Regions from separate parts of the Streptomyces sp. LN549 genome, predicted to be linked through region 2. Evidence: predicted binding sites of a transcription regulator. Region 2 holds the regulator's gene; the other holds the start of a gene.

Region 1 (11,122 bases), 1.8 Mb from region 2:
GCGCTCCGTCCTGGCATGGGTCCGCTGCGCGTCGACCAGCCGGCGGGCGGCGATCACCCAGAGCCAGCCGCCCGCCTCGGCGCCCCGGTGCGAACCGGCGGAGCGCCAGGCCGTGACGAAGGTGTCCTGCAGCACCTCCCGTACGGTCTCGGGGTCCGCGCACCGCCGCTTCAGCCGGGCCAGCAGCCAGCCGGCATGGCGGTCGTAGAGCGCGGACAGGGCCGTCGGGTCCCCCTGCGCGACGGCGCGCAGCAGCGCCTCGTCGTTCCGGTCGTCCCCCGAGGGGCCCAAGTGGCTCACACCCCCTCTATCGCAGCCCGGACCCTGATCGGTTCACGTGCGGCGCCCGAAGATGCCGTCAGGGGCGCGGTGCCTTCTCGCCGTGCACCGCGATGTGTTCGGCCGCCAGCCACGGAGCCAGGTCGTCGACGAGCATCGACAGGACGGCCGGGTCGGCGGTCGGGGTGCGGCCCGTGCGGGCGGCCAGCCGCATCTGCCGGGCTCGCCCGGGACGGTGCCGGTAGTAGCGGGCGAAGAGCTCGGCGGACTCGGCCAGGTCACTGGTCCAGCCGCCCCACTGCGGCATGACCAGGGTGAAGCCCGTACGGACGATCCGGCGGGCGGCGCGGCGGCTCAGGGCGCGGCGTTCCGCGTCCGTGGTGGCCTCGGCGGCCTGCTTGTGCCAGCGCGGGAGCAACAGGCACAGATCGCCGTTGGTCTCGCGGGCGAGCAGCGAGGTCGGCCGGTAGCGCGGCAGCCGGGCGGCGAGGTCGTCGCCGAGCAGCGGGGTGCACAGGCAGGCGAGGAAGAAGCCCCCGTCGTGGCGTTCGAGTGCGCTGAGCAGCGTGTCCGCGCCGCTCAGCAGGATGCCCACCCCGTCGATCTCGTCGAAGGCCGCGTCCAGTTGGGCCTCGACGGTGTCGGCGTCGGCGCGGTCCGGCCCGGTGGGCTCGCCGCGCAGCACGAGCTGGAGGTCCAGGTCGGAGACCCCGGGTGTGGCCGTGCCACGCGGAATGCTGCCGTAGACGTAGGCGCTGTCCAGCCGGTCGGGACCGAAGACCTCGGTGATCCGGGAACGGGCCGCCGCGACGACAGGCGCGAACTTCTCCTGCACCCGGCTCAGTGAGCCCTCCCGCGCGATGGTGCCGTCCCGCTTCAGCCCTCGGTTGTCGTCCATGGGGGCACTTTGCCCGTCCAGCTCCCCTCTGACCAGCCCATCCGCGTGGCTACGGCTACGCCCGCGGCGGCGCCCCGAACCTCACGTCCGCGGCCGGCACGGTGACCTCCGCATCCCCGCTGATCGCCCACGCGGCCACCCGGGACACCACGGCGGCCGGGACCGCCTCGCTGATGCCGGGAGCTGCCGGGATGTCCTGCGTCGCATGCGCGTCGTGAGGGAGGACGACCCGGTAGCCCAGGGCCAGGGCGGTGCGCGCCGTCGCCTGGACGCACATCTCCGACATCACGCCGCACACGGCGACCGCCTCGACGCCCGCCCCGCTCAGCAAGGAGCCCAGGGGCGTGCCGGCGAAGCCGTCGTCCCTGGTCTTGCGGATCACGAACTCCGTGGGGCCCGCCTCGACCGGCAGGTGGAGCGCCCAGCCCGGTGTGTGCGGCTCGTCGCCCGCGCCGGGTGCACCGTCGTTCTGAAGGTGCACGACCAGCGCACCGCTCCTGCGCGCACGGGCGATCAGGTCCGTCGTCCGTCCCAGCAGTCCGGCCGCGCCGGGCACGGCCCGGTCGCCGGTCACACCCGCCTTCTGGACGTCCACGACCAGCAGGGCCTGTGAGGGAAGCGCTGAACTGTTCATGGGGCCATCCTGTCCGGCGGCGCAGCGGGCCTCCACGGGATTTCGTACGGGGCAGGGACCGGGACTACGGAGGCCCCCTGCGGCGTTGGAAACGGGGCACGCAGAGGCAGCCACACCGTGATCGCTCACAGCGAACGCACCCCCGGGAACATTGAGCGGCTCAGGAGCATTGAGTCTGCATAGCTCAACTTGACTGCCGAAGGGGAGATCATGGCTACTGAGTCCAATGCGGTCACACCGCTCACCCTGCCTGTGCTGCCGCTCGACGACGAGGTCGTGCTGCCCGGGATGGTGGTGCCTCTGGACCTGTCCGACAGCGATGTACGTGCCGCGGTGGAGGCCGCACAGGCCGCAGCCCGAGAAGGCGGCGGCAAGCCCGAGGTGCTGCTCGTTCCGCGCATCGACGGGACCTACACCGGGATCGGTGTCATCGGGACCGTCGAGCAGGTCGGACGGCTCTCGGACGGCGACCCGGGCGCGCTCATCCGCGGCCGGGGACGCGTGCGGATCGGGGCCGGGACCAGCGGTCCCGGTGCCGCGCTCTGGGTGGAAGGGACCCGGGTCGACGTCTCCGTCCCCGAGCCCCTCCCCGGATCCGCCGCCGAGCTGGTCAAGGAGTACAAGGCGCTCGCCACCAGCTGGCTGAAGAAGCGTGGCGCCTGGCAGGTCGTGGACCGGGTCCAGCAGATCGAGGGCGTCTCCGCGCTCGCCGACAACTCCGGATACTCCCCCTTCCTCACCACCGCCCAGAAGGTGCAGCTGCTGGAGACCGCCGACCCGGTGGCCCGGCTGAAGCTCGCCATCCAGTGGCTCGGTGAGCACCTCGCCGAACAGGACGTCGCCGAGTCGATCGCCAAGGACGTCCAGGAGGGCGTCGACAAGCAGCAGCGCGAGTTCCTGCTGCGGCGCCAGCTCGACGCCGTACGCAAGGAACTCTCCGAGCTCAACGGTGACCCGGAGGACGAGTCCGACGACTACCGGGCACGCGTCGAGGCCGCCGACCTTCCCGGGCACGTCCGCGAGGCCGCGCTCAAGGAGGTCGACAAGCTGGAGCGCTCCTCCGACCAGAGCCCCGAGGGTTCCTGGATCAGGACCTGGCTCGACACCGTCCTCGAACTGCCGTGGACCGAGCGGACCGAGGACGCGTACGACATCAAGGGCGCCCGGGAGATCCTCGACGCCGAGCACGCGGGCCTGCAGGACGTGAAGGAGCGCATCACCGAGTACCTCGCGGTGCGCAAGAGGCGCGCCGACCGCGGGCTGGGTGTGGTCGGAGGCCGGCGCGGCGGTGCGGTGCTGGCCCTGGTCGGGCCGCCCGGTGTCGGAAAGACCTCGCTCGGCGAGTCCGTAGCGCACGCCATGGGCCGTGAGTTCGTCCGTGTCGCGCTCGGCGGTGTCCGGGACGAGGCGGAGATCCGAGGCCACCGGCGTACGTACGTCGGCGCACTCCCGGGCCGCATCGTGCGCGCCATCAAGGAGGCCGGTTCCATGAACCCGGTCGTCCTGCTCGACGAGATCGACAAGGTCGGCTCCGACTTCCGGGGCGACCCTGCCGCAGCCCTGCTCGAAGTGCTCGACCCGGCGCAGAACCACACCTTCCGCGACCACTACCTGGAGGTCGAACTCGACCTCAGCGACGTCGTCTTCCTGGCCACCGCCAACGTCCTGGAAGCCATCCCGGAGGCGCTGCTCGACCGGATGGAGCTGGTCAGGCTCGACGGCTACACCGAGGACGAGAAGGTCGTCATCGCCCGCGACCACCTGCTCCCGCGCCAGCTGGAGCGGGCCGGTCTGGAGAAGGCCGAGGTCACCCTCGACGAGTCGGCGCTGCGCAAGCTGGCCGGCGAGTACACGAGGGAGGCCGGGGTCCGGAACCTGGAGCGGGCCGTCGCCCGGCTGCTCCGCAAGGTCGCGGCCCAGCACGAACTGGGTGACCGCGAACTGCCGTTCACGGTGACCGAGGACGACCTGCGCGGTCTCATCGGCCGGCCGCACCACGTCCCGGAATCCGCCCAGGACCCGGCCGGGCGCCGCACCGCGGTGCCGGGTGTGGCCACCGGACTCGCCGTGACCGGGGCGGGCGGTGACGTCCTCTTCGTGGAGGCGTCGCTCGCCGACCCGGAGACCGGGGCGTCCGGACTGACCCTCACCGGTCAGCTCGGCGACGTCATGAAGGAGTCCGCGCAGATCGCGCTGAGCTTCCTGCGGTCGCACGGCGCGGAGCTGGAGCTGCCGGTCGCGGACCTGAAGGACCGGGGCGTGCACATCCACTTCCCGGCGGGCGCGGTCCCCAAGGACGGCCCGAGCGCGGGCATCACCCTGACGACCGCGCTGGCCTCGCTGCTCTCCGGGCGGCTGGTCCGTACGGATGTGGCGATGACCGGTGAGGTGTCGCTGACCGGACGGGTCCTGCCGATCGGCGGCCTGAAGCAGAAGCTGCTGGCCGCCCACCGCGCGGGCATCACCACCGTGGTGATCCCGCAGCGCAACGAGGCCGATCTGGACGACGTCCCCGCCGAGGTGCTGGACACCCTGGAGGTCCACCCGGTCACCGACGTCCGCCAGGTGCTGGAGATCGCCCTGGCCCCGGCCTCGGCCCCGGCGGAGCGGAGGATCCCGGCCGCGGCGTAGGTGCCACGGCGTGACGGGCGTGGTACCACGGACACGGCCGGTACGGGCGGCCCGTCACCCCTCGCGGGGAGGCGGGCCGTTCCGCGTGAGCGGCGGCACCCGGATCAGGGGCGGTAGATGGTGCCCGGCACCGGCTCGGCGGGCGCCATCAGCTGGGGCACCGTCACGAAGGTGTAGCCCTGCTTCTTCAGCGCGTCGATGATGCCCGGCACCGCGGGCACCGTGCCCTTGTAGATGTCGTGCAGCAGGATGATGCCGTCCTTGGTCGCCTGGTCGAGTATCCGCTTCTTGATCAGCGCCGAGTCGGTCGTCGAATAGTCCTTGGCCGTGGCGTTCCACAGGATCTGGGACAGCCCCAGGTCCTTGCTGATCCCGGAGACCGTGTCGTCGGTGCGGCCCTGCGGCGGGCGCATCAGCCGCGGCTTCTTGCCGGTGATCGCCTCGATCGCGTCCTGCGTCTTCTCCAGCTCGGCGCGTATCTCCGTGGGCTTCTTGTCCGTCAGGATCTCGTGCGACCAGGTGTGGTTGGCCACCTCGTGCCCCTCCGCCGCGATGCGGCGGACGGTGTCGGGGTGCTTCTTCACATGGTTCTTGCCCAGCAGGAAGAAGGTCGCGTGGACCTTCTCCTTCTTGAGGATGTCCAGCAGATGAGGGGTGTCCTCGGCCGGGCCCGCGTCGAAGGTGAGGGCGATGCACTTGGCCTCGCGGCAGTCCACCGGGCCGAACGAGCCCTTGGCATCCGATCCGGCGTCGCCGCGGGCGGATCCGGGGGCCGTGGTCTCCATCGAGCAGCCGCTCAGCGTCAGCGTGAGCGCCGTCACAAGAGCGACGGCCAACCCCGTACCGATCGACTTCGTCCTATTGGGCAAGGCGGGTCACTCCCTCGTTGCTTACGTCGCACTTATGTGCGGACTGCAAGGACTATACACATCACGTATACACGGCATGTATAGGGGGAGGGTGTGGGTGCCGGAAAGGCATCGTGCCTGGTCGGAGCGGTGGACAGGACAGAGCCCGGTGACGGGTGCGTCACCGGGCTCTGCGGGGCCGGGCGGCTGCCGGCGGGGAGTGGCTGGGTTCTTTCGTTTGGATCGGGCCGGATCAGGGAGCGGGCTCCGGCGCCGTGCACCGCAAGGCGGAGGAGGGGGGCATGGCGGAGCCGTGCCGACTGACGACAACGCCGCGAGGTGCGGCGCCGGAGCCCGCGAGCCCGGCATGATCCAAACGAGAGGCCCTAGCCGTTGGCCAGCGCCTGTACGCGGTCGAGGGCGCCGTTGAAGTGGTTGTGGTCGCCCACCGTCGGGCCGGACGAGGTGTACTGCCAGATCGTGTAGTAGCCCCAGCCGGCCGGGAGCTCGCCGACCGTGGTGTTGTAGCGGGCCACCCAGAGCGGGTTCGTCGTGGCGAAGCCGGCGTTGTTGCCGGTGCAGGCCTGCCACCAGCTGGTCGCGGTGTAGATGACCGCGTCGCGTCCGGTGCGCGCCTTGTAGGTGTTCACGAAGTCACGGATCCAGGCGACCATCCCGGCCGCGGTCTTGCCGTAGCACTGCGCGCCGTACGGATTCCACTCGATGTCGAGCACGCCCGGCAGCGTCTTGCCGTCCTTGGACCAGCCGCCCCCGTGGTCCACGAAGTAGTTGGCCTGGACGGCGCCGCTCGTCGTGTCCGGGGTGGCGAAGTGGTACGAGCCGCGGATCATCCCGATGTTGTACGAGCCGTTGTACTGCTGGGCGAAGTCCTCGTTCGTGTAGTACGTGCCCTCCGAGGCCTTGACGTAGGCCCACTTGACTCCGCTGTTCCACAGCGTCGACCAGGCCACGGCGTTCTGGTGGCCGCTCACGTCCACGCCTTCGGTCTGGACCGCGCGGGTGGTCGGCAGTCCGCCCTGGCCGTCGTGCGCGACGACGCCCATGCCCATCGTGGCCGTGCCCCGGGCGGGCTTCGTGGGGTCTCCGGTGGTGGGGGCCGCGCCGGCGGCGCCGGGCAGGGCGACGAGGAGGGAGAGAGCTGCGAGCAGGGTTCCCGCTGCTGCGAAGCGCGAGCGACGGACTGTCTTGGAGCCGGATCTGTGCACGGGCATTGCGTGCCTCCGAGGCCTCGGTGGGGGGGATCTGCTGACCCGGGGCGCGCGGACGCACCCCTGGCGGCATGCCATGGTGTGAACATGCCATGCATGACGCTACGCACGTAGACCCGGGTGGCGGAAGAGGGCCTGGGCGGTGCCGTTGGTCTACTCCTGCGAAATACTGGTGGAGCTGCGGCGATGACCGGCGGCGAAAGAAACTTTCAGTGGCGGGAAAGCTCATGAGGGGTGTTGACGTGCACGGGAGCGAAAGCGGGAGTGAACCCGGCGCAACCGGGGGAATTGGTGTGGACCACGAGTTCCTCGCCCTGGAGCTGGAGTTGGCGGTGTTCCTGCGCCGCGCCCGGGCCAACTCCGGTGAGATGGCACGCGAGGTGCACCCCGAACTGGAGGCGGCGGCCTACGGACTCTTCGTGCGCCTGGAATCGGCCGGCCGTCAGCGGGCCACCGACCTCGCCTCGTACTTCGGCGTCGGCAAGGCCACCATGAGCCGTCAACTGCGCGCCCTGGAAGTCCTCGGACTGGTGGCGCGCGAGCCCGACCCGGCGGACGGGCGGGCCTTCCTCGTCCACCTCACGGACGAGGGCCTCGACCGCTTCCGCAGCGTCAGGGACGCGCGCCGCGACCGCTATGTGCGCAAGCTCGCCGACTGGGACCGTGCCGAGGTGGCGGAGCTGGCCCGGCTGCTGCACCAGCTGAACGCCCGCGCCGAGGGCTGAGAGGCTGCCGGGAGGCCGTGGATCGGACAGCGGACGCGGCCAGGCAGCCTCCGAGGCGGGCCGGTAGCCGCGCGCCGGGCGTGCACCGGCGGTTCACAGCTGTGCGTAGACCGCCGTCGCGTCGTCGTGCAGCTTGCTCCGGCGCAGGTGCGTACGGTCCGTGTCCGCGTCCTCCAGGGCCCGGACCCGGTCGATCAGCCCCTGGGGACCCTCTTTGTGAAGCACCCCGAGGCAGGCCGCCCAGTCGCCCTCGCCGAACATCTCCGTCCAGCGGCTCGCCCCGTCCGTCATCGCGGCGACCGCACGCACCTCGGCGCGCGGCGTCCGCCCGGTGACCGCGCGGTCGGCCACGGCCGGGTCGGCGGCGGCGGTGAAGAAGCCGCCCTCCTTGTTCCGTACCTGCGCGTCGGCGATCGCCTCGGAGGCGAGGGAGCCCGGCGGCAGCCGGTCGAGGCGGTCGTCCAGCAGGGCGCGGACCGTGCCGCCGGGCGACTCGAACAGCAGCACCGAGTCGGACAGCACCAGGTGCTCGATCTCCGCCTCGTCCCAACGCGCCACGACGACAGTCGCCTGTGGCGTACGCACGTGAGAAAGGTCACACCGGAAACGGTGCGCCTCGGCGGTGCGCCGGATGGACTCCGCGAGGATCTCCCGCAGGGTCAGATCCCGCCGCGAAACGGACAGTTCGACCAGGGCGCCGCCCAGTCGCGCGGTGAACCAGGGGACCGAGTGCGCACAACCGGTGCCACCCGGCGGCGGAGTCACCCCGTCGAGCAGCACGAGCCCCCCACCCTGGCCGGAGGCGGGGAGGGCGGTGGCTGCCCAGTCCTCGTTCGGACGTCCGGCGAGGCCGGCGGCGGTGGCGAGTTCGATGCGCATTCAGCCAGTCTGCACGATGCCTTCACGGAGCCTGCACGGACCGGGGATTGGCCCGTACCAGCAGGTCAGGCAGGCAAGTGGAGCGGAAGGAACCGCTCCGGGCGGTGTGCGGGCGGGCATCCTGCCAAAGCCTGCCCCGAAGATCCAGCCGGACGCCCATGTGTGCCGTCGGGGGCCCGAGGGGAGACTTGTTCGCCAACTCCGGAGTGATGTTCACTCGTTCGAGTGGCGGAGCGGTTGATGCGCGCCCCCTTCCCAAATGCACTGGAATGGTCAGAAGCCGTACCAGGGGTCGGGGCGCTCGTTCACGTGACCGAGCGTCACCTCTGCTTCAAGGGCGGACGAGTCGAGATTGCGAGCACCGGTGCAGAAGAAGCGGCCTCGGAGCAAGGGCAGCAAGCACAGCAGTTCCGAGGTGGCGTCTTCGGCGCCGGCTGAGAGCGGGCGCACCGTGCGCGTCCGCAGCCGGCTCGTCGCAGGCGTCGCGGTCGTCGGGATCACTGTCATAGCCGCGGGAGCACCGGCAGCCCTGAGTGCTTCCTCCGACCTGACCGAGTCGCAGCGGCTGGTCACCCTCGCGGAGCTGAACCAGCAGGCCATCGCGCTCGCGCACTCCCTCGCCGACGAGCGCGACGAGGTCACCGCCTTCATCGCGGGCGGCCGGGAGGGCAAGCTGGGCTCGACGAGCGGCGCCGCGGGAAGCCGCAGCGCCCGCGTCGACCAGCAGGTGGACGAGATCCGGGACGCGGCCTCCGCCGTTCTGCGCCGAGACCTCTCCACCATTCCCTCCCTGCGTCGCGACGCCATCGGCGGCAAGGGCACCGCGCTGGAGGCCCACCAGGCGTACACCGAGGTCATCTCCAAGCTCCACGACCTCTCCGACGAGCTCGCGGACAGGACCCCGCCGCGCGCCGCCGAGGCGGTCCGCGCCCCGCTCGCGCTCGGCCGGGCCACCGAACAGGCCTCCGCCACCCGCGGGCTGCTGCTCGCCGCGCTGGCCGTCCCCCGCAAGGAACCGGCCACCCCGCAGATCGACCCGTTGACCGGCCTGCCCGTCCAGACCCAGGACGAGGGCGAGACCAAGGAGGACCGCACCCGCGACGAGCTGAGCGGCGCCGCCCAGCAGTACCGGGTCGGCGAACTCTCCGCCCTCGCCGACTTCGACCAGGCCGCCGGTGCCACCGCCCGCGACAAGCTGGCCACCACCGTCACCGGCCCCGAGGTCAACAGCGCGGAGAAGTACCTCGCCGGACTCACCGACCGCCCCGAGCTCTCCGAGGCCGACCAGAAGGTCAGCAGCAAGAAGCTCCAGGCGGCGCTCTCCGCCCGGATCGACCGGATGCGGGGCGTCGAGTCCGCCCTCGGCACCGCCCAGGTGCAGCGGCTGGGCCAGCTGCGCGACGACGACGTCACCGCGCTCGAACTGCGGATCGCGCTGCTCGGTGGCTGTCTGCTCATCGCCGTCGGCGTCTCCACCGCCGTGGCCCGCACCCTCACCCAGCCGCTCGCCGTCCTGCGGATCGGCGCCGGCCGCCTCGCCTCGGAACCCGAGACGGCCGAACCGGTCCGCTACACCGGCCGCAACGACGAGTTCGCGCAGGTCGTCCGGTCCATCAACGCCCTGCACGGCCGGCTGCACGGACTGCTCCACGAGTTCAACGGACGGTTCGAGAAGCTGGAGAGCGAGCGCGGCGAACTGATCGCCGGCCGCGAGGCCCTCACCCTCCAGCGCGCCGAACTCCAGGTCCACACGGCCGACCTGACGGCACAGCTGGAAAAGCTGAAGAACACCGTCCACCACACCTTCGTCAACCTGTCGCTGCGCACCCTCGGTCTCGTCGAACGCCAGCTCGGCGTCATCGAGTCCCTGGAGGAGCGCGAGCAGGACCCGGAGCGGCTCGGCACGCTGTTCAAGCTCGACCACATGGCCACCGTCATGCGCCGCCACAGCGAGAACATGCTGGTGCTCGCGGGCGCCGATCACGGGCACGGGCACCCGGGGCCGATCCCGCTGGTCGACGTGATGCGCGCCGCGGTCAGCGAGATCGAGCGGTACGAGCGGGTCACCATCCAGTCCCTGCCGCCGCACGCCCAGATCGCCGGGTTCGCCGCCGACGACCTCAGCCACCTCGTCGCCGAACTCCTGGAGAACGCCACCTCGTTCTCCCCGCCGGACTCCCACGTCCAGCTCTCCGGCTGGCTGCTGGAGACCGGTGAGGTGATGCTCTCCGTGCAGGACGAGGGCATCGGCATGTCGTCCGTGCGGATGGGCGAGCTCAACACCCGCCTCGGTGACCCCTCGCTCTTCGAGGCGGGGGAGCAGAGTGCGGACGGGGCCGGCCTCGGTCTCCAGGTGACCTCGCTGCTGGCCGCGCGCCACGGCGTACGGGTCCAGCTGCGGGAGCAGAAGGGCAGCGGGGTGACCGCGGTCGTCGTGCTGCCCCAGGCGCTGCTCCCGAAGGCGCCACCGGCCGCGACCCCGCCGCCGGTCACGGCCCTCGGTGACGCGCCCACGCTGAACCTCCCCGGATCGGTCGCCGAGGCCAACTCCAACGCCCTGCCGCGCCGCACCCTCGCGCTGCCCGGCGACCCGCTGATCGCGGCCGCCGAGCAGACGATCGCCCAGACCGGCACGACGGCCGTTCCCGCGTCCGGCCCGGGGGCCGGGGCCCTCGCAAGGGATCACACCCCGGCCGTCCCCGTCCCCGACCACGAGCCTCCGGTCGCCCCCGAGCCCGAGACCGCGCAGGCGGCGCAGCCCGCACCGGACCCCGAGCCGTTCCTGCCCGCGGAGTCCGAGGCAGAGACCACGATGCAGGTCCGACTCCCGCGGGTGCCCGAATTCGACGACGTACCCGAGTTCACGCACGCCCCCGCCTTCGGGGACGGCCCGGAGCCCACGTCCGCCGCCGGCCCGTACGCCATCGGCCCCGACCGTCACGAGCGCACCGCCGACGAGGGCCGGCAGCCGCAGCCCGCCCCGGCCCCGGCACCGGCAC
Region 2 (11,122 bases):
GATGATCTGGCCGTCGCTCTCCTTGATCTCGGAGAGGACGGTCTTCAGGCGCTCCTCGAACTCGCCGCGGTACTTCGCGCCCGCGACCATGGCGCCCAGGTCCAGCGAGACGAGCCGCTTGTTCTTCAGGGACTCGGGGACGTCGCCCTTGACGATGCGCTGGGCGAGCCCTTCGACGACGGCGGTCTTGCCGACGCCGGGCTCACCGATGAGCACCGGGTTGTTCTTGGTACGGCGTGAGAGCACCTGGACGACGCGGCGGATCTCCTGGTCGCGCCCGATGACCGGGTCGAGCTTGCCCTCGCGTGCGGCCGCGGTGAAGTCCGTGCCGAATTTCTCCAGGGCCTTGTACTGACCCTCCGGGTCGGGTGTGCTCACCCGGCGCCCTCCCCTGCTCTTCTCGAACGCGTCCAGCAGCCTCTTCGCACTGGCACCCTGCCCGTCGAGGATCTCACCGGCACGGCCGCCCTCGGCCGCGATGCCGATGAGCAGGTGCTCGGTGGAGATGTAGTCGTCGCCGAGCTCCTTCGCCCGCTGGGCGGCGTCGGAGATGACGGCGAGCAGCTCACGGTTGGGCTGCGGCGGCGCGACGGTCGACCCGGTCACGCTGGGCTGCGCGCCCAGGAGCTGCTCGGTCTCGGTGCGTACGGCGATCTGGTCGGCCTCGACGGCGGCCAGCAGATCGACGAGGTTCTCGTTGTCCTCACCCGAGAGCAGCGCGAGCAGCAGGTGCCCCGGGGTCAGATCGGGGTGCCCGTCCTTCACGGCCCTGTTGGTGGCCGCGTTGATGGCGTCCCGGCTCCTGTTGGTCAGCTCGGCGTCCACGTGCGCTCTCTCCTCCTTGCGGTGACTGGTCCGTCCTCACTACTGACACGATCAACGTGCACAAAGTTGAGTCTATTCCACTCAAGGCAAAAGTGGACCACTTCCAGGGCCCCGCTTCCAGGACCCGCTTCCAGGGCCCCGCTCCCCCTGCTTCCGTTCCGAGTGAACGGGCCGCTCCGGCCGCCCGCCACCGCAGGGCGGTCCCGGGACTGCCTACGCTGACCCCATGGCAGTCGACGTACGCAACCCCGGCCCGGAGTACCTCGCGTTCTGGCGCGAGTCCCACATCTGCACCCTCACCACACCCCGCCCCGACGGCACCCCGCACGTGGTGCCCGTGTGCGTGACGTACGACCCCGAGGCGGGCCTCGCCCGCATCATCACCAACAAGAACAGCCGCAAGGTCGCCAACATCCTGGCCGCGGGCCCGGACGGTGCCCGGGTCGCGGCCTGCCAGGTGCACCGGCGCCGCTGGGCGACCCTGGAGGGCGTCGCCAGGGTGCGCACGGAGCAGGACAGGGTCGACGAGGCGGTACGCCGCCACATGGAGCGCTACGAGCGCACGCCGTCGCCCAACCCGGACCGGGTCGTCATCGAGATCAGCCTGGACCGGGCGCTCGGCCGGGGGTGACCGGAGCCGCCACCGGAGCGGCGCGTGCCGTCAGCTGCCGCCCTCCGCCCAGGGCCGGCGGGGCGGCACGGGCGGCGGCGCCATCGGCGCGGGCGCCTGCGCCTGCGCCGGGAGGGGAGCCGCGATGTCCTCCTCGATCGGCGGGAGACCGTGCGGGAAGGCCGGTTCGGGAGCGACGGAGCGTCCGTCGACGGCGGCGTACAGCCCTTCCCGGGCGGCGGCGTGCAACGCCTCCCGCATGGCGCGCGGCGGCTCGGTCCGCATCATGACCTTCTCCATGTCGGTACCGCCGAAGCCCCGGATGAAGTCGGAGAGGAACTGCCCGACGAGTTCGGTGCCCCGCCGGTTGCGCCACATCACCCAGCCCAGGTAGAGGCTGGTGCCGTAGGCGAACACCGAGAGGTACGCGACGTAACTCCCGTCCCGGAGCACCATCCGGTGGGTCACGTGGGGGTGCTCACCCTCGGTGCGGATGCGGCGGAACACCGGCAAGACCGGCAGCCGGCGCTCCTGCACGACCCTCGCGATCTCGGTGTACGCCGATTCGGCTCGCGTCCCCCGGTCGGCCAGCAGGACCCGCCACTCACCGATCGGTTCGGCGATCTTCGACGCCAGGAAGACGGCGACGAAAGCGATCATGGCGATCTGCAGACCGATCCCCATGATCCCGAGGCCGCTCCGCGGATCCCCGGCCAGGGTGATGAGCCCGACGAAGCCGAAGAGGAGGAGCACGCCGAACGCCACGGCGGCGGCCCGCAGCCACACCGCCAGAAGCACCTTCCAGTTCACCGTGTCGTCGAAGGAGACCTCCACCTCGCGGTGGAGCAACGTCTTGTCGAGGTATGCGGCATCGCCGCCATCTCCACACCGGCCCGGCAGTTTTTCGACCTCGTGTCCGCTCATGAATGACCCTTGGGGTGGGAGGGCGGAGCATGGAGGACCGTGTCCCCACCCACACATCTGGTGCATTTTGACACCTTCTGCGCTGCTCCGACCGGAATGTCTCCGGGAGAAGCACAACGGCGCCACCGTGTTCAGGTCACGGTGGCGCCGTTGTGTGGGGGAGTGTCTGAGCGACGTGGAACGACGGGGGATCGCTCAGGCACTGCGGGGGGTGGCGGAGATGGCTTCGGTTTCGAACAGCTGGTGATCGCGCTGCGCGAGATTCACAAAAATCATGTCGTACCTAATGGCGCAGCGCACGGGCTGCGGCGCTCCGCGCGGCTTGCGGAGGCAACGGTAGGCGCGGAGTTCCCCGTCGTCCTCACGAGCAACGACGACCGGGTCACCGAACAGAGTGACCATCAACGAATCACCACGGTGGGGAAGTGCCGTGACGAGGTCGATGAAATGCCACCCTGAGCGGTAGGCGGTTGCCATCTCACGCCGGAAGGTCCGGTCGTCCGGCGGCGTAGTCATGTCAGGCGCCCGCCGAAGTCGACGTGAAACCCCACGTGATGTCGCCGTTGGCATCCTTCGGCGCAACGCCGCCCCACGTGATGTCACCGACAGGGGCTGCCGTGACGCGACTCGTTGCCGAGTCGGGCGCGACCTCCCAAGTAATGTCAGTGGCACCCAGCACGCCGTAAGCCAAGGCCCCCGCAAACGCAGTGGCAAGCACCGAGCGAAGCATTCGCTTATACATTTCGGCTTCGTCCTCACTTGATGGGTCATCTCCCCCGCACGTAAGACGATGTCCCACCCAGGGACGCGAACACCACTGGGTCGATGCATCATGTTCCTGCTGGTTCAAGAACATGGGGGGTGGAGATATGGCCACAAGTAGACCGAATACGGGACATCCTCATGGGATCACCGACCTATGCGAAGCAGGGCAGCGCCTTTATGCCAGTGCACTGCGATCGGGACGGATACCTCGCTCTGACGTGGCGCCCGCACCGTGCCTGATGGACTTCGCCCTGCTGCACCCGGACCCCGACGACCCCGAGTGGCTCCGTCCCGTACCTCCGTCGGCCGCACTCGCACAGCGCCTCCACCCCATCGAGCGGGAGATCCAGGACCGGCGTCGACGCTCCCTCGAACTGGCGGAGTCCTTCGAACCGTTCATGGACATCAGCGCCCAGGACGCACCGACCACGCACGCCATCACCGTGCTGGAAGGCAACGCCAGAATCAATGCCGCCATTGACGTCGCAACGGCCGAGTGCACCACCGAAGTCCTCACCATCCAGCCGGGTGGCGGGCGCAGTGAGCTCATTCTCAGTAAAGGCGTCGAGCGCGGACAGGCCGTGATCGACCGCGGCGTCAGCATTCGCACGCTCTATCAGCACACCGTCCGCCACCATCATGGGACGTATGCCTACGCCGAGCGTCTGGCGGAAGGCAAGGTCGAGATCCGCACCCTCGAAGAACTCGTCGAGCGCATGCTCGTCTTCGACCACACGGTGGCCTTCATCCCTGCCCAGGAGGATGCGGAAGTGGCACTGGAGTTGCGCCACCCGGGCCTGGTGGCATACCTGACCAGAGTCTTCGAACAGCTCTGGCAGCGCGCCACCCCGCTTCTGGAGGACGTGCGGTACGACCCCACCCCGGAGGGCATCAGCGGTGTCCAGCGCTCCATTGCCCAGCTCCTCGTAGAAGGACACGTCGACGACTCGATCGCCCGGCGCCTCGGCATGAACGTGCGCACCTGCCGGACTCATATCGCCAAACTGAACGCAGCCCTCGGCAGCAAGAGCCGGACGCAACTCGGTTATCTGATCGCCCGGTCAGGAATCCTGGAACAGGATTCCTGACCGGCCGGCACCCAAAGTTCCCCACCCCCGGGCCGGGGGCGCAACCACGCAACGGGGGAGAGCATGGCTGTGCCCTGAATCAGCCGGGGGAGTTCCCGGCTCCCCCAACGGGTCAACACTCCCCCGGCCGCTAGGGTTTCACCACCGTCATCTTGTTGCACTGCAAAGAATGAGGGGGTCCAGATGGGCACGGAAACGGGCATACCAAATCACCCGCACAGCGACTCCGAACTGTGCGAGCCGGCAATCCGGCTCTACTCCGAATCCCTGCGCCGCGGGCGCCTCCCACGAGCGGAGATCTCACCGGCCCCCTGCCTCGTCGAGATGGCCCTGCTCCACCCGGACCCCCGGGATCCGGCGATGCTGTGCCCTGCCACGCCTTCGGCCGCGCTCGCCCATCTGCTGCAGCCCATCACGCGCAACGTCTATGAACAGATACGCCGCAGCGCGGCACTGGTCGACTCCCTCGCCCCCTTGGCGGCCATCGCGAGCGAGGACCCCAACCTGTCCATCACCGTGCTCGAAGGCAAGAGGCTGATCGACGCTGCTCTCCACGAAGCAGCCGCCGTCGCCGAAACAGAGGTGCTGACGGCTCAGCCAGGCGGCTACCGATCGCCCGAGCAGATCGAGCAGGGCCTCGCCAACGGTCTGTCAGCTGTGGGCAGAGGAGCCCGGCTCCGCCACATCTACCAGCACCCAGCTCGCTACAGCGCCCTCCTCAGAAGCTACCTGGAGCAGATGCCACCAGGACAGGTGCAGGTCAGAACGATGGAACAGACTATCGACCGGCTCATCGTCTTCGACCACGCAACAGCGTTCATCCCCGCGACGGCCGACCGAAATGTGGCTCTCCAGATCCGGCATCCGGCGCTGGTCCGTTACCTGGTGCAGGTGTACGAAGTCCTGTGGGCGCAGGCGACTCCGATCGCCGAACACCTGCAGACAGCCGCCCCGGGCACTCCCGTCACCGCCGTCCAGCTCAGCATCGCCCGGCTCCTGGTCCAGGGACACCACGACGAGGCCGTGGCAAGGAAGCTGGGCTTCAGCGTCCGCACCTGCCGTACGCATATCGCCAAGCTCATGCAGACCCTCGACGCCACCAGCCGTACCCACCTCGGCGCCCTCCTCGTCCAGTCCGGGATCGCCGGACACACCGAGACATGACAGCTGTACCCGTGCACGCGCACAGCGACCTCGATCTGTGCGAGGCGGCTGTCAGCCTCTACACCGAAGCACTGGCCAAAGGCCGCCTCGCCCGGTCCGCCGCCGAGGCAGCGCCCTGCCTGATCGACACGGCGCTCCTCCTGCCCGACCCGCACGACGGCCGCCTCCTGCTCCCCGTACCGCCGTCAGCCGCCCTGGCAAGTCTGCTGCACCCCCTGGCACAGGGGCTACTGGACCAGGTCCGGACCTCCGACATCCTGGCCAAGGCGCTCGTCCCGCTGGCCGCCTCCTTCAGCGGTGCCCCGCACCTCGCCATCACCGTCCTCGTCGGACCGGCGGCGATCCAGGCGGCCATCACCCGTTCCCTGGGGGAGGCGGACGACGAGATCCTTACGATCCAGCCCGGCAGCACGCGGCCGCCCCAAGAGCTCCGGACGGCGCTGTCCGGCACCCTTCCCACGGTTGAGCGAGGTGTCCGGCTGCGCCACATCTACCAGCACTCCGCGCGCTACAGCCCCGCACTCAGGACGTACATGGGCCAACTGCCCAGCTCCCTCCTCCAGGTGCGCACGCTGGAACAGGCCATCGACCGCCTCCTCGTCTTCGACCGCAAGGTCGCCTTCATTCCCGCCAACCCCGACCGCAGCACCGCCCTGGAGATCCGCCACCCCGCCCTCGTCGCCTTCCTGGCCCAGATGTACGAGACCGTCTGGACCCTGGCCACCCCGTTCACCCAGCAACTCCCCACAGCCGTCCCCGGCGCCCCCGTCACCGCCGTCCAGCAGAGCATCGCGCGCCTCCTGACCGAGGGAAACCAGGACGAGGCCGTCGCCCGCACACTCGGCATCAGCGTCCGCACCTGCCGCGCCCACATCTCCAGGCTCATGCAGACACTCGGCGCCACCAGCCGAACCCAGCTGGGCGCCCTCCTCGTCCGCTCCGGCATCGCCGAGCCCGCACCGCCGCGCACAGCAGAGGAGCCCGTCACCCCCGACGTTGCGGGGTGACGGGCTCCTTGCACGGGAAGCAGTCCCTGTTCAGTCCTTCGGCCTCTTCGGCCGCCAGACCACCAAGGCGCTGGTCTGCTGCACATCCTGATACGGCACCAGGTCGCGCCGGTACGACGCATGCACCTGCGCCTCGCGCTGCTGCATGGCCACCGCCGCCCCGTCCACGGCCGCCGAGAGCTCGGCGACGCGCTGCTGAAGGGCCGCGACCTGGTTCTCCAGTTCGATGATGCGCTTGATGCCGGCCAGGTTGATGCCCTCGTCCTGCGACAGCTGCTGCACGGTGCGCAGCAGCTCGATGTCGCGGGCCGAGTAGCGCCGTCCGCGTCCGGCCGTGCGGTCGGGCGAGACCAGGCCGAGGCGGTCGTACTGGCGCAGCGTCTGAGGATGCAGGCCCGAGAGCTGGGCCGCGATCGAGATCACGTACACCGGGGATTCATCGGTGAGTTCGAACGGATTACGTCGTCGGCCGTCCACCTCAAGCTCCCTTCGCTGCCTGGAACAGCTCCGCCCGCGGGTCCTGGTCCGCGGTCGCCTTTCGGTAGGCCTCCAGGGCGTCCCGGGCCTCGGGGCCCAGGTCCGTGGGGACCGTCACCTCGACGGTGACCAGCAGGTCGCCGCGGGTGCCGTCCTTGCGGACCGCGCCCTTGCCCCTGGCCCGCATGGTGCGCCCGTTGGGCGTGCCGGCCGGAAGCTTCAGCGTGACCGGCGGTCCGCCGAGCGTGGGGACCTTCACCTCGCCGCCGAGCGCCGCCTCCGTGAAGGTGACGGGCACGGTGACCGTGAGGTTGTCGCCCTTGCGGCCGAAGACCGGGTGGGCGTCGACGTGGACGACGACATAGAGGTCACCGGCCGGTCCGCCGCGCTCGCCCGGGGCGCCCTTGCCGCGCAGCCTGATCCGCTGGCCGTCGAGAACGCCCGCCGGAATCCTGACCTGCATGGTGCGGGACGACTTCGCCCGGCCGCTGCCCTTGCAGACCTCGCAGGGGTCCTGGGCGATGAGGCCCCGGCCCTTGCAGTCCACGCAGGGATCGGTGAGCGAGAACCCGCCGCCGCTGCCGCGCGACACCTGGCCGGTGCCGACGCAGGTCGGACAGACCCTGGGGGTGCCGTTCTTGTCGCCGGTGCCGGAGCACGCCTTGCAGGGCGCCTGGCTGGACATCCGCAGCGGGACCGTGGCCCCGTCGACGGCCTCGGTGAAGCTGAGCGTCACCTCGGACTCGATGTCCTGGCCGCGGCGCGGCTGCACCCGTGTTCCGGTGCTGCTGCCGCCCCGGTTGAAGAGGCCGCCGAAGACATCTCCCAGGCCGCCACCGCCGCCGAACCCGCCGGCACCGCCCTGGCCCCCGCCCGGGGCACCTCCGAAGAGGTCCCCCAGGTCGAAGTTGAAGTTGCCCTGGGCTCCGCCGGGTCCGGCGCGGAAGCCGCCGTTGCCGAAGAGGGCGCGTGCCTCGTCGTACTCCTTGCGCTTCTTGGTGTCACCGAGGATGTCGTTCGCCTCGGAGATCTCCTTGAAACGCTCCTCCGCCTTGTCGTCGCCCTTGTTGGCGTCCGGGTGGAACTCGCGGGCGAGCTTCCGGTACGCCTTCTTGATCTCGGCGTCGGTGGCGTCCTTCGGGACGCCGAGAACCTTGTAGTAGTCCTTCTCGACGAAGTCCTTCGTACTCATCGACGTCCCTCCTTCCGGACGACCGGCCACATGGCCGGGCGGATGGGCGAGCGGTGTGGTGCCAGGTGGTCGGACGGAATGTCAGACCTCCTCGCCGCCACCGCTCTCCTCGTCGTCACTCTTCTCTTCCTTCGCGGCCGCGGGCGTGGCCCCCGGCTGGGGTTCGGCCACCGCCACCCGCGCGGGGCGGATGGTGCGCTCGCCGATCCGGTACCCCGGCTGCAGGATCGCCACGCAGGTCGTCTCGGTGACGTCCGGCGCGTACGAGTGCATCAGGGCCTCGTGGATCGTCGGGTCGAAGGGCTCGCCCTCCTTGCCGAACTGCTGCAGTCCGAGCTTGGCGACGATCGTCTCCAGCGATTCGGCCACCGACTTGAACCCGCCCACGAGCTCACCGTGCTCGCGGGCCCGGCCGACGTCGTCGAGCACGGGCAGGAGCTCGGACAGGAGACCCGCGACTGCGATCTCCTTGACCGTGACCCGGTCCCGCTCCACGCGGCGGCGGTAGTTCTGGTACTCGGCCTGGAGCCGCTGGAGGTCGCCCGTGCGCTCGGAGAGCGCGGTGCGGACCTGGTCCAGCTGAGCGGTCAGACCGGCTGTCTGGTTCGCGTCCCCGGCCGGGGCCGCCGCCTCCTCCGAAGAGGGGGTGGCGGCCTTCGGCTCGGCGTCGTCAGGGGTGGCGCCGGAGGGGACGTCGGGCTTCTCCTCGAAGCCCGGAGTCTCCTCGGTCACGCCGCACCGCCCTTGGAGTCCTTCTCGTCGTCGACGATCTCGGCGTCGACGACATCGTCCTGGGCCTGCTCGGCACCGGGCTGCGCGTCGGCCTGCGGGCCGCCCTCGGCCTGGGCGTTGGCGTACATCGCCTGGCCCAGCTTCTGGGAGACGGCCGCGACCTTCTCGGTGGCGGTACGGATCTCGGCGGTGTCCTCGCCCTTGAGCTTCTCCTTCAGCTCGGTGAGCGCGGTCTCCACCTCCGTCTTCACGTCGCCGGGGACCTTGTCCTCGTTGTCCTTGAGGAACTTCTCCGTCTGGTAGACGAGCTGCTCGCCCTGGTTGCGGGACTCGGCGGCCTCGCGACGACGGTGGTCCTCGTCCGCGTACTGCTCGGCCTCTTCGCGCATCCGGTTGACCTCGTCCTTCGGCAGCGAGGAGCCACCGGTGACGGTCATCTTCTGCTCCTTGCCGGTGCCGAGGTCCTTGGCAGCGACGTGCATGATGCCGTTGGCGTCGATGTCGAACGCGACCTCGATCTGCGGCACACCACGCGGGGCCGGCGGCAGACCGGTCAGCTCGAACATACCGAGCTTCTTGTTGTACGCCGCGATCTCGCGCTCGCCCTGGTAGACCTGGATCTGCACGGACGGCTGGTTGTCCTCGGCCGTCGTGAAGATCTCCGAGCGCTTGGTCGGGATCGTGGTGTTGCGCTCGATGAGCTTGGTCATGATCCCTCCCTTGGTCTCGATACCGAGGGACAGCGGGGTGACGTCGAGGAGCAGGACGTCCTTGACCTCGCCCTTGAGGACACCGGCCTGGAGCGAGGCGCCGATGGCGACGACCTCGTCCGGGTTCACACCCTTGTTGGCATCCTGACCGCCCGTGAGCTCCTTGACGAGCTCGGCGACGGCCGGCATACGGGTCGAGCCGCCGACGAGAACGACGTGGTCGATCTCGGAGAGCTGGATGCCCGCGTCCTTGATGACGTTGTGGAACGGGTTCTTGCAGCGGTCCAGGAGGTCAGCGGTGAGCTGCTGGAACTGCGAGCGCGTGAGCTTCTCGTCCAGGTGCAGCGGGCCCTCGGCCGACGCCGTGATGTACGGCAGGTTGATCGAGGTCTCCGTCGAGGACGACAGCTCGATCTTCGCCTTCTCCGCGGCCTCGCGGAGACGCTGGAGAGCCATCTTGTCCTTGGACAGGTCCACGCCGTGACCGTTGGCGAACTGCTTCACCAGGTAGTCGACGACGCGCTGGTCCCAGTCGTCACCACCGAGGTGGTTGTCACCGTTGGTGGCCTTCACCTCGACTACGCCGTCGCCGATCTCCAGGAGGGACACGTCGAAGGTGCCGCCACCGAGGTCGAAGACGAGGATCGTCTGGTCGTCCTTGTCGAGCCCGTACGCCAGCGCGGCGGCCGTCGGCTCGTTGACGATACGCAGGACGTTCAGGCCCGCGATCTCGCCGGCCTCCTTCGTCGCCTGACGCTCGGAGTCGTTGAAGTACGCCGGGACGGTGATCACCGCGTCGGTGACCTTCTCGCCCAGGTAGGACTCGGCGTCACGCTTCAGCTTCTGCAGGATGAAGGCGCTCATCTGCTGCGGGTTGAAGCTCTTGCCGTCCAGGTCGATCTTCCAGTCAGTGCCCATGTGGCGCTTGACCGAACGGATCGTCCTGTCGACGTTCGTCACTGCCTGGCGCTTGGCGACCTCGCCGACCAGAACCTCGCCGTTCTTCGCGAAGGCGACGACGGACGGCGTGGTCCTGGCGCCTTCGGCGTTGGTGATGACGGTGGGCTCGCCGCCTTCGAGAACGCTGACGACGGAGTTAGTCGTGCCCAGGTCGATGCCGACCGCACGTGCCATTTCAATTCCTCCAACTGACTACTTGAGTGGATCTGACTCAAGGATGCACGACACCCGCCCCAGAGTCAACAGACCTGAGTCGAGTCGACTCAACTATCGTGCACACACCGCGCGCCACCGGGCAGAACGCCGAGATTCGCGACGGCGGACACACGTCGCATACCGGCGATCGGCGGCAAATCCGGCCCGCTTACGGGCGACACCCGCCCGCCCCCACGGGCCACACGGCCCCCACCATCATCGCCTCATGGGATTGTTCTGTCACAAAATGCCGTGAGCCGTACAAAACCGGCACACGGTCCGCCGACTCCAGTCAGCCGACCCAGGCAGGTGCGCACCATGCAGACGCAGAGGCAATGGCAGAGTCACGGGCCGTGGCAGCGACGGAGACCGGCCGGGCGCCCCTGGCGGCCACCGCGAGCCTCCCGCCTCGCGGCGGCCCGCACGGCCCTGAGGTCACTGGCACCGGCGGTCCCGCCCCGCCCCACCGCGAA

Evidence for each region. Region 2 encodes HspR, which represses chaperone genes until heat shock. Its sites were predicted from a motif close to TTGAGNNNNNNNNNCTCAA; they were not measured.
Region 1: lon (endopeptidase La) is a predicted target of HspR. The motif match lies at 1,981-1,999, and genes of this name have one in related genera.

Annotation. Positions count from the first base shown of each region.
Region 1 is NZ_JAZHRI010000002.1:5,957,551-5,968,672, forward strand. It holds gene SH922_RS27165 (RNA polymerase sigma factor) at 1-300, opposite strand, end outside; gene SH922_RS27170 (nucleotidyltransferase domain-containing protein) at 359-1,177, opposite strand; gene SH922_RS27175 (isochorismatase family protein) at 1,233-1,811, opposite strand; gene lon (endopeptidase La) at 2,022-4,442, shown strand; gene SH922_RS27185 (polysaccharide deacetylase family protein) at 4,547-5,227, opposite strand; gene SH922_RS27190 (lysozyme) at 5,677-6,522, opposite strand; gene SH922_RS27195 (MarR family winged helix-turn-helix transcriptional regulator) at 6,747-7,244, shown strand; gene SH922_RS27200 (protein phosphatase 2C domain-containing protein) at 7,338-8,123, opposite strand; gene SH922_RS27205 (hypothetical protein) at 8,397-8,573, opposite strand; gene SH922_RS27210 (nitrate- and nitrite sensing domain-containing protein) at 8,488-11,122, shown strand, end outside.
Region 2 is NZ_JAZHRI010000002.1:4,140,093-4,151,214, forward strand. It holds gene clpB (ATP-dependent chaperone ClpB) at 1-825, opposite strand, end outside; gene SH922_RS18610 (pyridoxamine 5'-phosphate oxidase family protein) at 1,052-1,456, shown strand; gene SH922_RS18615 (hypothetical protein) at 1,487-2,359, opposite strand; gene SH922_RS18620 ((2Fe-2S)-binding protein) at 2,555-2,875, opposite strand; gene SH922_RS18625 (helix-turn-helix transcriptional regulator) at 3,364-4,212, shown strand; gene SH922_RS18630 (LuxR C-terminal-related transcriptional regulator) at 4,396-5,376, shown strand; gene SH922_RS18635 (LuxR C-terminal-related transcriptional regulator) at 5,373-6,383, shown strand; gene SH922_RS18640 (heat shock protein transcriptional repressor HspR) at 6,414-6,860, opposite strand; gene dnaJ (molecular chaperone DnaJ) at 6,862-8,052, opposite strand; gene grpE (nucleotide exchange factor GrpE) at 8,134-8,784, opposite strand; gene dnaK (molecular chaperone DnaK) at 8,781-10,628, opposite strand; gene SH922_RS18660 (sugar transferase) at 10,968-11,122, shown strand, end outside.